DNA from 3 places in the Massilia sp. GCM10023247 genome. Region 3 is predicted to be linked to each of the others. Evidence: predicted binding sites of a transcription regulator. Region 3 holds the regulator's gene; each other region holds the start of a gene.
What was found. The regulator LexA, encoded in region 3, represses DNA repair genes until DNA is damaged. The targets are predictions, from matches to a motif close to ACTGTATNNNNATACAGT.
Positions count from the first base shown of each region.

Region 1: dinB (DNA polymerase IV) is a predicted target of LexA. The motif match lies at 1,641-1,658, and genes of this name have one in related genera.
Region 2: ACFPAH_RS16900 (DNA topoisomerase IV subunit B) is a predicted target of LexA. The motif match lies at 1,585-1,602, and genes of this name have one in related genera.

Region 1 is NZ_JBHSIB010000009.1:183,458-186,734, forward strand. It holds gene ACFPAH_RS08710 (S8 family serine peptidase) at 1-1,520, shown strand, start outside; gene dinB (DNA polymerase IV) at 1,682-2,758, shown strand; gene ACFPAH_RS08720 (recombination-associated protein RdgC) at 2,845-3,277, shown strand, end outside.
Region 2 is NZ_JBHSIB010000022.1:25,312-28,588, forward strand. It holds gene ACFPAH_RS16890 (gamma-glutamyl-gamma-aminobutyrate hydrolase family protein) at 1-612, opposite strand, end outside; gene ACFPAH_RS16895 (response regulator) at 698-1,498, opposite strand; gene ACFPAH_RS16900 (DNA topoisomerase IV subunit B) at 1,791-3,277, shown strand, end outside.
Region 3 is NZ_JBHSIB010000007.1:30,992-34,268, forward strand. It holds gene priB (primosomal replication protein N) at 1-289, opposite strand, end outside; gene rpsF (30S ribosomal protein S6) at 319-714, opposite strand; gene lexA (transcriptional repressor LexA) at 946-1,581, shown strand; gene ACFPAH_RS03895 (tetratricopeptide repeat protein) at 1,685-2,473, opposite strand; gene ACFPAH_RS03900 (tetratricopeptide repeat protein) at 2,518-3,277, opposite strand, start outside.

The sequences.
Region 1 (3,277 bases), on a different contig from region 3:
CCGGCGCCCACGTCCTCAAAATCGACCGCAAGGTGACGAACCAGGAAGCCGAAGCGCTGGCGAAGGAACTGATGGCGCGCGACGCCTCGATCGAATACGCCGAGCCCGACCGCATCCTGCGCAAGATGGCCACCCCGACCGACCCGATGTACACCCAGCAGTGGCACTACTACGAAGCCACGGGCGGCCTGCGCCTGCCGGCAGCCTGGGACAGCTCGACCGGCGTGGGCGCCCGCGTCGCCGTGATCGACACCGGCATTCGTCCGCACGCCGACCTCTCCGGCCAGATCCTGGCCGGCTACGACTTCATTTCCGACGCCGCGATCGCCAACGACGGCGGCGGCCGCGATTCGGATGCCTCCGATCCGGGCGACTGGACCGCCGCCGGCGAATGTGCCGCCGGCGAGCCGGCTTCGAATTCGAGCTGGCACGGCACCCACGTGGCCGGCACGGTGGCCGCCGCCACCAACAACGGCACCGGCGTGGCCGGCGTTGCCTACGGCGCCAAGATCGTGCCGGTGCGCGTGCTCGGCAAGTGCGGCGGCTATACCTCCGACATCGCCGACGCCATCGTCTGGTCGTCGGGCGGCGCCGTGACCGGCGTGCCGAACATCGCAGCCCGTGCCCACGTGATCAACATGTCGCTCGGCGGCGGCGGCGCCTGCGGCACCACCACCCAGAACGCGATCAACAGCGCCCGTTCGCGCGGCACCGTCGTCATCGTCGCCGCCGGCAACGAGAACATGAACGCCAGCAACTCGAACCCGGCCAACTGCGCCGGTGTCGTGACCGTCGCGGCCACCAACCGCAACGGCGCCCGCGCACCGTATTCGAACTACGGCACCGTGGTCGACGTGGCGGCGCCGGGCGGCGACGCCAACGGCTACATCATCTCGACGCTCAACGCCGGCACCAGCTCGCCGGGCGCGGACAACTATGCCGGCTACCAGGGCACCTCGATGGCGACCCCGCACGTGGCCGGCGTGGCGGCGCTGATGATCGCCCGGAACAGCGCGCTGACCCCGGACGAGATCGAGTCCAAGCTCAAGAGCACCGCGCGTCCGTTCCCGGGCACCTGCACCAGTTGCGGCACCGGTATCGTCGATGCCGCCGCCGCCGTGGCTTCGGCCACCGGCACCACCCCGCCGCCAACGACGATCAACGAGACCGAGTCGAACAACACGATCTCGAGCGCGAACGCGGTCAGCGCCAGCGGTACGGTGGTCAACGGCAACATGAGCACCAGCACCGACACCGACTACTTCGTGGTCCAGCTGCCGGCCGGTAAAACCCTGACGGCGACGCTGACCCAGGGTTCGTCGACCAACGACTTCGACCTGTACATCTACAACAGCTCGGGGACGCAGTTGGCCAGCAGCACGAACGGCGCCGGCGCGACCGACACCGCTTCGGTGACGAATACCGGCACCACCACCGTGGCACGCTATGCCCGCGTGCGCTACTACAGCGGCGGCACCGGTTCCACCAGCGGCAAGTACACCCTCAAGCTGAGCTGGTAATCGCTGTTTCGGTAGCGAAGTGAAAAGACGCGCGGCCTGCCGCGCGTCTTTTTTCGTTTGCTCTCGTAGGGTGGACTCCCGAGGCCACCGCCCCTTGCACTCGGAGCCAATTGACGAGATACTGTACGGAATTACAGTAGTCGGCCCCGGCCGCCGCCCGAGTGAACCTCCCCGCACGTAAAATCATCCATTGCGATTGCGACTGCTTCTACGCGTCGGTCGAGATGCGCGACGATCCGTCCCTGCGCGGGCGGCCGCTCGCCGTCGGCGGCCGTCCCGACCAGCGCGGGGTGGTGGCGACCTGCAATTACGAGGCGCGGCGCTTCGGTATCCACTCGGCGATGGCCACCGCCCAGGCCATCAAACTGTGTCCGGAGCTGCTGGTGATTCCGCCGCAGATGGAAAAATACCGGATCGCCTCGCGCCAGATCATGGCCATCTACAGCGACTATACGGACCTGGTCGAGCCGCTATCGCTGGACGAAGCCTATCTCGACGTCTCGAATTCGCCCCATTGCAAGGGCAGTGCCACCTTGATCGCCCAGGAAATCCGCAGACGCATTGTCGAGACCGTCGGCATCACGGCCTCGGCCGGCGTGGCGCCGAATAAATTCGTGGCGAAAATCGCCAGCGACTGGAACAAGCCGGACGGGCTGTTCCTCGTGCGCCCCGAAGAGGTGGACGCCTTCGTGGCGGCGCTGCCCGTCAAAAAACTGCATGGCGTCGGCAAGGTCACGGCCGCCAAGCTGAATAAACTGGGCGCGCAGACCTGTCTCGATCTGCGCGGCTGGACGATGCAGGAGCTGCAGCACCACTTCGGCAACTTCGGCGCCAGGCTGCACGACCTGTGCCGCGGGATCGACTACCGCGAGGTCAGCCCCGAGCGCGAACGCAAGTCGGTCAGCACCGAGGAAACCTATACGAACGACGTGCCGGACCTGCCGGCCTGCCTGTCCCTGCTGCCCGATTTATACGAGCACCTGCTCGGCCGCATCAAGCGTGCCGGTGCCGAAAAATTCATCAATAAACTGTTCGTGAAAATCAAATTTTCCGACTTCCAGCAAACCACCGTCGAGTGCGTGGGCTATGCGCCACACCTGCCGACCTTCGCCCGGCTGATGGAAACCGGCTGGCTGCGCGCCAGCCGCCCCGTGCGCCTGCTGGGCGTGGGCGTGCGCCTGGGCGACACCGAGCACGTCGAGCAACTGCGCCTGTTTGACGAACACACAACACATTAAAACGTTGTTGTTGCCGGCTGAAAATACGGTGACATCAGCGTGTAAAATGTCGTTCCCCTGAAATACTGAGACAACAGAAAGCAACTATGTGGTTCAAGAATCTTCAGATTTACCGTCTGCCCGCACCGTGGGCTTTTACGCCTGAACAAATGGAAGAGGCGCTGGCGCCGCTGGCCTTCACGCCGGCCAACAGCAACGAGTTGCTGCGCCAGGGCTGGGATACGCCGCGTCCGAATGGCGGCTTGGTGCACGTCGTCAACAAGCAGATGCTGATGATGCTGGGCACGGAAAAGAAGCTGCTGCCGGGCTCGGTGATCAACCAGGTGGCCAAGGCCAAGGCGGCCGAGCTGGAAGAGCAGCAGGGTTTCCCGCCAGGCAAGAAGGCGATGAAAGAACTGAAGGAACGCGTGGCCGACGAACTGCTGCCGCGCGCATTCACGATCCGCAGCAACACCTGGACCTGGATCGACCCGGTCAACGGCTGGTTAGTCGTCGATGCCGCCAGCCCGGCCAAGGCCG
Region 2 (3,277 bases), on a different contig from region 3:
GAAGGCGACGTTGATCAGCTGGCAGCCGCGGCACACGCCCAGCACCGGTTTGCCGGCCTCGACGAATTCGTGCAGCAGTTCCAGCTCGTACAGGTCGCGCGCGCGGTCGCCGCTCCACTCGGGACGGGTGGGCTGCTCGGAATAGGTTTGCGGAGAGACGTCCGCCCCGCCCTGCAGCACCAGCCCGTCGAGATGGCGCGCATAGTGGCGCAGCGTGATGTTGCTCGGATGAAGCAGGCCGTTGGTGTTTACCGTCGGGATCATGAAGACCAGCACGTCGCGCGACATCACCCATTGGGCGATCGACTCTTCCAGGTATTGCAGGTTCTTGCTGCGCAGCCCGGTGGACCCGGGTTCGGGGTGAAAGATGCGGGCCGAGACGCCGATGCGCAGGGTGCGGCGCATGAAATCGCGGCTGAAGCGGTCGCGCAGGTTGCGCCAGCGCGAGGACAGGACCCGGCCGACCAGCGACAGCGGAGTGTCGCCCGGACGGCTGTAGCGCGGCGGCCCGTCGGTCGAGCGCCGGTCGGGCACGCGCTGCGGCGCGTCGGCGCGCGGCTCCAGTGGCGGGCCCGGCGCTTCGCCGCGTTGCGTTGGGTGATCGTCTGCCATGGCTCCAATATAGCCCTGCCATTGCGGCGCACGATTCGAAGTTGTAACAAATGATTTACGCGCCCTGGGCGCGGGCGCAGGGCCGTCAGGTGAAGCGTTGCAGCATGGCCACCAGGCTGCGGTCCGCCACCGGCTTGTCGAGCAGGCCACGCACGCGGGCGTCGCGCGCGCGCTCGCTGTCGTAGGGGAAGGCCTTGCCGACCAGCAGCACCACTGCGGTACGCCCCGCTCCTTCCTGCGACTTGATGGCCAGGCTCAGGGCATACGGGTCGATGTTCGGCGCCGCGGTATTGATCATCGCCAGCGAGACCGGCGTTTCGTCGCACAGGCGCACCGCCATCGGCGCGCTGTCGGTCCAGGCGACCGGCAGCCGGCGCTCGCCGAGCAGGCCGGCCAGATGGTCGCGGAAGGCACCGCCCTTGTCGACGATCAGCACCTTGCCGCTGCGTGGCGGGCGCCGCCGCAGGGCGCTCTCGATGGCGTCGTCCTGGCGCAGCCGCGGACAGCGCCGCCGTTCGGCCAGCAGCGGCGCGCCGCGCGCGCTCAGCACCGCCAGGGCGCGCTGGCGTTCGGCCAGCAGCCGCGCCAGCGCTTCGTGCAGCACCTCCGGCTGCAGCGGCCGCACCAGGTGCGCATAGCCGTCGCCTTCGCTGCCGCCGACCAGCAGGGCCGGCGGGATGCAGCGCATGCCGTTCAGCTCGGCCAGGGCGGCGGGACTGGCGCCGTCGGCCAGCACGAGGTCGGGCTCCTGCAGGCTGTCCTCATGCAGGCAGGCGTAGACCGGCCCGGCGCGCGGCGCGGCGGCCAGCAGCGCGCGCAGGTGTTCGCGTTCGCAGGGCTCGAATCCGAGCAGGCGGACCGCGGTCGGAATTTTCTGTGCATGCATGATATAAAATCCGGTTCGCGCCACCTGGGAAGCGTGCCTGCCGTTGTGCTTCGGATCGCGCCAGGAACGCCAAGCTTGCGATAATAACTGTATGCATGTACAGTATCATCCTCGGCCCACGCCCTCTCTCGATGGTTTTCCAGGGCTGCCCCGCTGCCGCTACCGCGTTAGCAACCGTGCGTATCAATCTAGTCACGTTTCTCCGCGTTGACAAGAACAATCCGTCACGCCGCTCCTGCTTTTTCCTCATGACAAGATAGAATGCGCAGGCATTCGACAAAACCTGATCAGCATGGCAACCAAGAAACCCGCACCCGATTACAGCGAATCATCCATCCGTGTCCTCAAGGGACTCGAACCCGTGAAGCAGCGTCCGGGCATGTATACCCGCACCGAGAACCCGCTGCACATCATCCAGGAAGTGATCGACAACGCCTCCGACGAAGCGCTCGGCGGCTACTGCAAGAACATCGGCGTCACGCTCAACGCGGACGGCTCCGTGACCGTCGAGGACGACGGGCGCGGCATCCCGGTCGGCATCCACCCGGAAGAAGGCGTCTCCACGGTCGAGATCGTGTTCACGCGCCTGCACGCCGGCGGCAAGTTCGACAAGGGCTCGGGCGGCGCCTATGCCTTCTCGGGCGGCCTGCACGGCGTCGGCGTCTCCGTCACCAACGCGCTCTCGAAGCGCCTGGAAATCACGGTCTGGCGCCGCGACGACGACGGCAACGGCATCCACCGCCTGACCTTCGCCGACGGCGACGTGATCGAACCCTTGAGCTCCAGCCCGTTCGAGCGCGGCGGCAAGAAGAACGGCACCCGCGTCACCGCCTGGCCCGACGGCAAATATTTCGATTCGCCGAACATCCCGATGGGCGACCTGCAGCGCCTGCTGCGCTCGAAGGCAGTGCTGCTGCCGGGCGTGACCGTCACGCTGACCATCGAAAAAACCGGAGAAGTCCAGACCTGGCGCTATGACGAGGGCCTGCGCGGCTACCTGCTCGAAGCCCTGAACGCCAGTTCCAGCGGCCAGACCCTGATCCCGCTGTTCGAAGGCGCGGCCTATGCGCCCGCCGGCGACGAAAGCTTCGCCGAAGGCGAAGGCGCGGCCTGGGTCGTGGCCTGGAACGAGGAAGGCGGCGTGGTGCGCGAATCCTACGTCAACCTGATCCCGACCCCCAGCGGCGGCTCGCACGAGTCCGGCCTGCGCGACGGCTTATATGGCGCCGTGAAGGGCTTCGTGGAACTGCACGGCCTGCTGCCGAAAGGCGTCAAGCTGCTGCCGGAAGACGTGTTCGCACGCGTCTCGTTCGTGTTATCCGCAAAAGTGCTCGACCCGCAATTCCAGGGCCAGACCAAGGAACGCCTGAACTCGCGCGACGCCGTCAAACTGGTCTCGACGTTTACGAAACCGCCGCTCGAACTGTGGCTGAACCAGCACGTCGAGTACGGCAAGAAGCTGGCCGAGCTGGTCATCAAGCAGGCGCAGTCGCGCATGCGCTCGCTGCAAAAGGTCGAAAAGAAAAAATCCTCGGGCGTGGCCGTGTTGCCCGGCAAGCTGACCGACTGCGAATCGACCGACCTCACCCGCAACGAATTGTTCCTGGTCGAAGGCGACTCGGCGGGCGGTTCCGCCAAGATGGGCCGCGACAAGGAATACCAGGCCATCCTGCCGCTGCGCGGCAAGGTCCTGAATACCTGGGAAACCGACCGCGACCGCCTGTTCGCGAACAACGAGATCCACGACATTTCGGTGGCGATCGGCGTCGACCCGCACTC
Region 3 (3,277 bases):
CGGCGGCACTGAAATCAATGATGTGAAACACCAGGGCTTTGCTGTTGCGGTTCTTCCTGGCCAAGAATCCCGTGAACTGGTGCGCCGCGCCGAGTTCGGCACTGGCGAAGCGGCCCGAAATTTCTCCCGCGGCGAACGCGGCAATTTCGAACTCGACCAGTCTCGCTATTCCTGCCTCGACCTGCTGCGAACTGTGCAGCAAGATTGCCGAGACGACCGGCACGCCGGCGGGGGTGTAGCGCAGTACGTCGCGTTCAGCAATCGTTGCGACGACTTGTAACTGGTTCACTTCCTGTTCACGATTCCTGGCAGAAGAATTTAGGCAGCAGCTGGGGCCGGGGCTGCAGCAGCAGCCGGGGCTTCTGCGCGGTGGCTCTTGGCTGCGTCTTCACGCTGGACCGACTTCATCATTGGCGACGGAGCGGTTTCAGCCTTCTTCATCTTCACGGTCAGGTGACGCAGCACGGCATCATTGAACTTGAATGCGGTTTCCAGCTCGACCAGGGTCTCGTTGTCGCACTCGATGTTCATGCAGATGTAGTGTGCCTTCGGCAGCTTCTGGATCTGGTAAGCCATCTGGCGACGGCCCCAGTCTTCCACGCGATGGATGTTACCGCCGCGCGCGGTGACGCTGGCCTTGTAACGCTCGATCATCGCCGGGACTTGCTCGCTTTGGTCCGGGTGGACGATAAAAACGATTTCATAATGACGCATGCAACACTCCTTAAGGACGTTTAAACAAATGCCCACCTCGGCGTCAAGACGAGTGTGGGAAGGGAAAGCCGGCAATTATAACGTGATCCGACCGCCAGCACAATCGCCTAGGGGCGTCGCCCCGCCGCCACAGCTTCCCGCAGGGAAATCGTACAATTTCGGCGATTTCCCTTGCTTTTGCCGAAATACTGTACAAAAATACAGTCTGAATCATTAACCCGTGGCAGATCCATGCTCAAGCTCACTGCAAGGCAACAACAGATCCTTGACCTGATCAAGGAAGCGATCGACAACACCGGCTTCCCGCCCACGCGCGCCGAGATCGCCAAGGAATTGGGCTTCAAGTCGGCCAATGCCGCCGAGGAACACCTGCAGGCGCTGGCCCGCAAAGGCGCCATCGAAATCGTCTCCGGCACCTCGCGCGGCATCCGCCTGATCGGCGCTTCGCTGCCGGCACCGGTGCCGCACGTGCCCGCGGCCCTGCTGATGTCGCTGCCCCTGGTCGGCCGGGTCGCTGCCGGTTCGCCGATCCTGGCCCAGGAACATGTCGAAGCGACCTACAACGTCGATCCGGCCATGTTCGGCGCCCGCCCCGACTTCCTGCTGAAGGTGCGCGGCTGGTCGATGCGCGACGCCGGCATCATGGACGGCGACTTCCTCGCCGTGAAGAAGATCGACAGCGCCAAGAACGGCCAGATCGTCGTCGCCCGCATTGGCGAAGACGTCACCGTCAAGCGCTATCGCAAGACCGGCGAACTGATCGAACTGCTGCCGGAAAATCCGGACTTCAAGGTCATTCGCGTGGAACCGGGCGACGAGTTCGCGCTCGAGGGCCTGGCGGTCGGATTGATGCGCAGCTGGCACTAAGCTGGCACTAAGCTGGCACTGCGCCGGCATGACGCTGGCTTGGACCGGCAAGGACAAAGGCGGCGTTCGCGGGCGTTTTGCCAGCTCGGCCGCGTGGCCTGCGTTACCTCCCCACCGGCGCGTAATTATTCTTGCGCGCCTCGATGTCTCTCGCCCTCTCCTGCGATGGCTTGACGCCGACGATGGCGTTATGCTCGGCGACATATGCTTCGGTCGCACTACGCCACGCAGCGACGTCGGCCAGCACCAGTTTTGAAGTGACACGCGCTTCTTCCGACAGGTTCTCGCCGATGACCGCGAGCCGCTTGTTGGCACGCTCTGTTTCGGCGGCGTTCAGCAGCTTGACGATATCGGCCGGGATCCGCTGCACCAAGGGCATGGACGCGTTCAGGTTGGTCACATAGCCGTTGTAACATGCCTGCCAGGTTGCGATACTGGCCGATACGCGCTCGATGTCGACGGTTTGTTTCGACATCGCGGGAATGCGCGGGGCCGGGCAGTTGAATTGCCCCTCCTTCAAGTCCTCCCCCTCGTAACCCTCGACCCAGTGGGCGATGTCCGCCTGACGGGCCTTGCGCTGCCCCATGATATCGAGCGATGCACTCGCGACCGCATTGCCCTTCGCTGCCGCCTTGCGGAACCAGGCCTCGGCCTTGGCCTCGTCGACCGCTCCTGCCTCACCATACCAATACATCTGGCCCAGGCGCTGCTGCGCCTCGACATTGCCCGCGTTGGCAAGCTTCGTATAGGCCTGTAGCGCTTCAGGATAGGATTTCTTCGCAAACAACGCGTTCGCGTCGAGCAAAGGATCGGCGTAAGCCGCGGAACAGAACAGCAGGCTGGTTGCGAAGAGGAGGCGCTTCATGGAGGTCGAGGTGAGGGAAAGGAACATGGTACCGCGAATGCTCCCTCCACCTCAACTTTCCTGTCTTCGATTTAGCGTCCGGTTGCCGGCGGCGGGCTCACCGGTTGCGGAGTCATCGACGGATACTTGGTCTGGCGTTCGATTTCGTTTTCCTGCATGCGCCGCGTCCGCATGTCATATTCCTGCCTGCGCGCCGTGTTCTCTGCAAGGACCACACGTTCCGTCTCACTGTGCCAGCGCCCGTGCTGGGCCGTGATCTGCTGCGCCTCCTGCTCGGCCTGTGCAATCGTCTTTCCGTAGACGCCAGTCAGGTGGGCGACCGCCTGCTCGGCTTCGCGCGGGGTCAGCAGTTTGGCGACATCGGCCGGGATGCGCTTACCCGGCGGCATGGCGTCGTTGATGTTGGCGACAAAACCGTTATAGCATTGCTGCCACGCCAGATACGCGTCCGAGGTTTTCTTGATCTCCTGGTTCGTCTTCGACATGGCCGGGATCTGGGGCGCTGTGCAATTGAAACGGCCCGCCGTCAGGTCGTCGCCCTTGTAACCGCTCGTCCAGTAGGCGATGTCGGCGGCGCGCACTTCGCGCTGCTTGAGAATCGCGAGCGACTCGACGGCGCCGCCATGCCCGCGGGCCGCCGCCTTCTGCATCCAGGCCGTGGCCGACTTCATGTCTACGGCAGTACCGTCACCGTACCAGTACATCTCGCCCAGCCGGAACTGCGCTTCTACATTGCCTGCTTGGGCAAGTTTGGCATAGAGCGGGAGTGCCTTGTCGTAAGCTTTTGCTGCGAGGAATTTATCAGCATCCTCCAAGTCACCTGCCACTGCC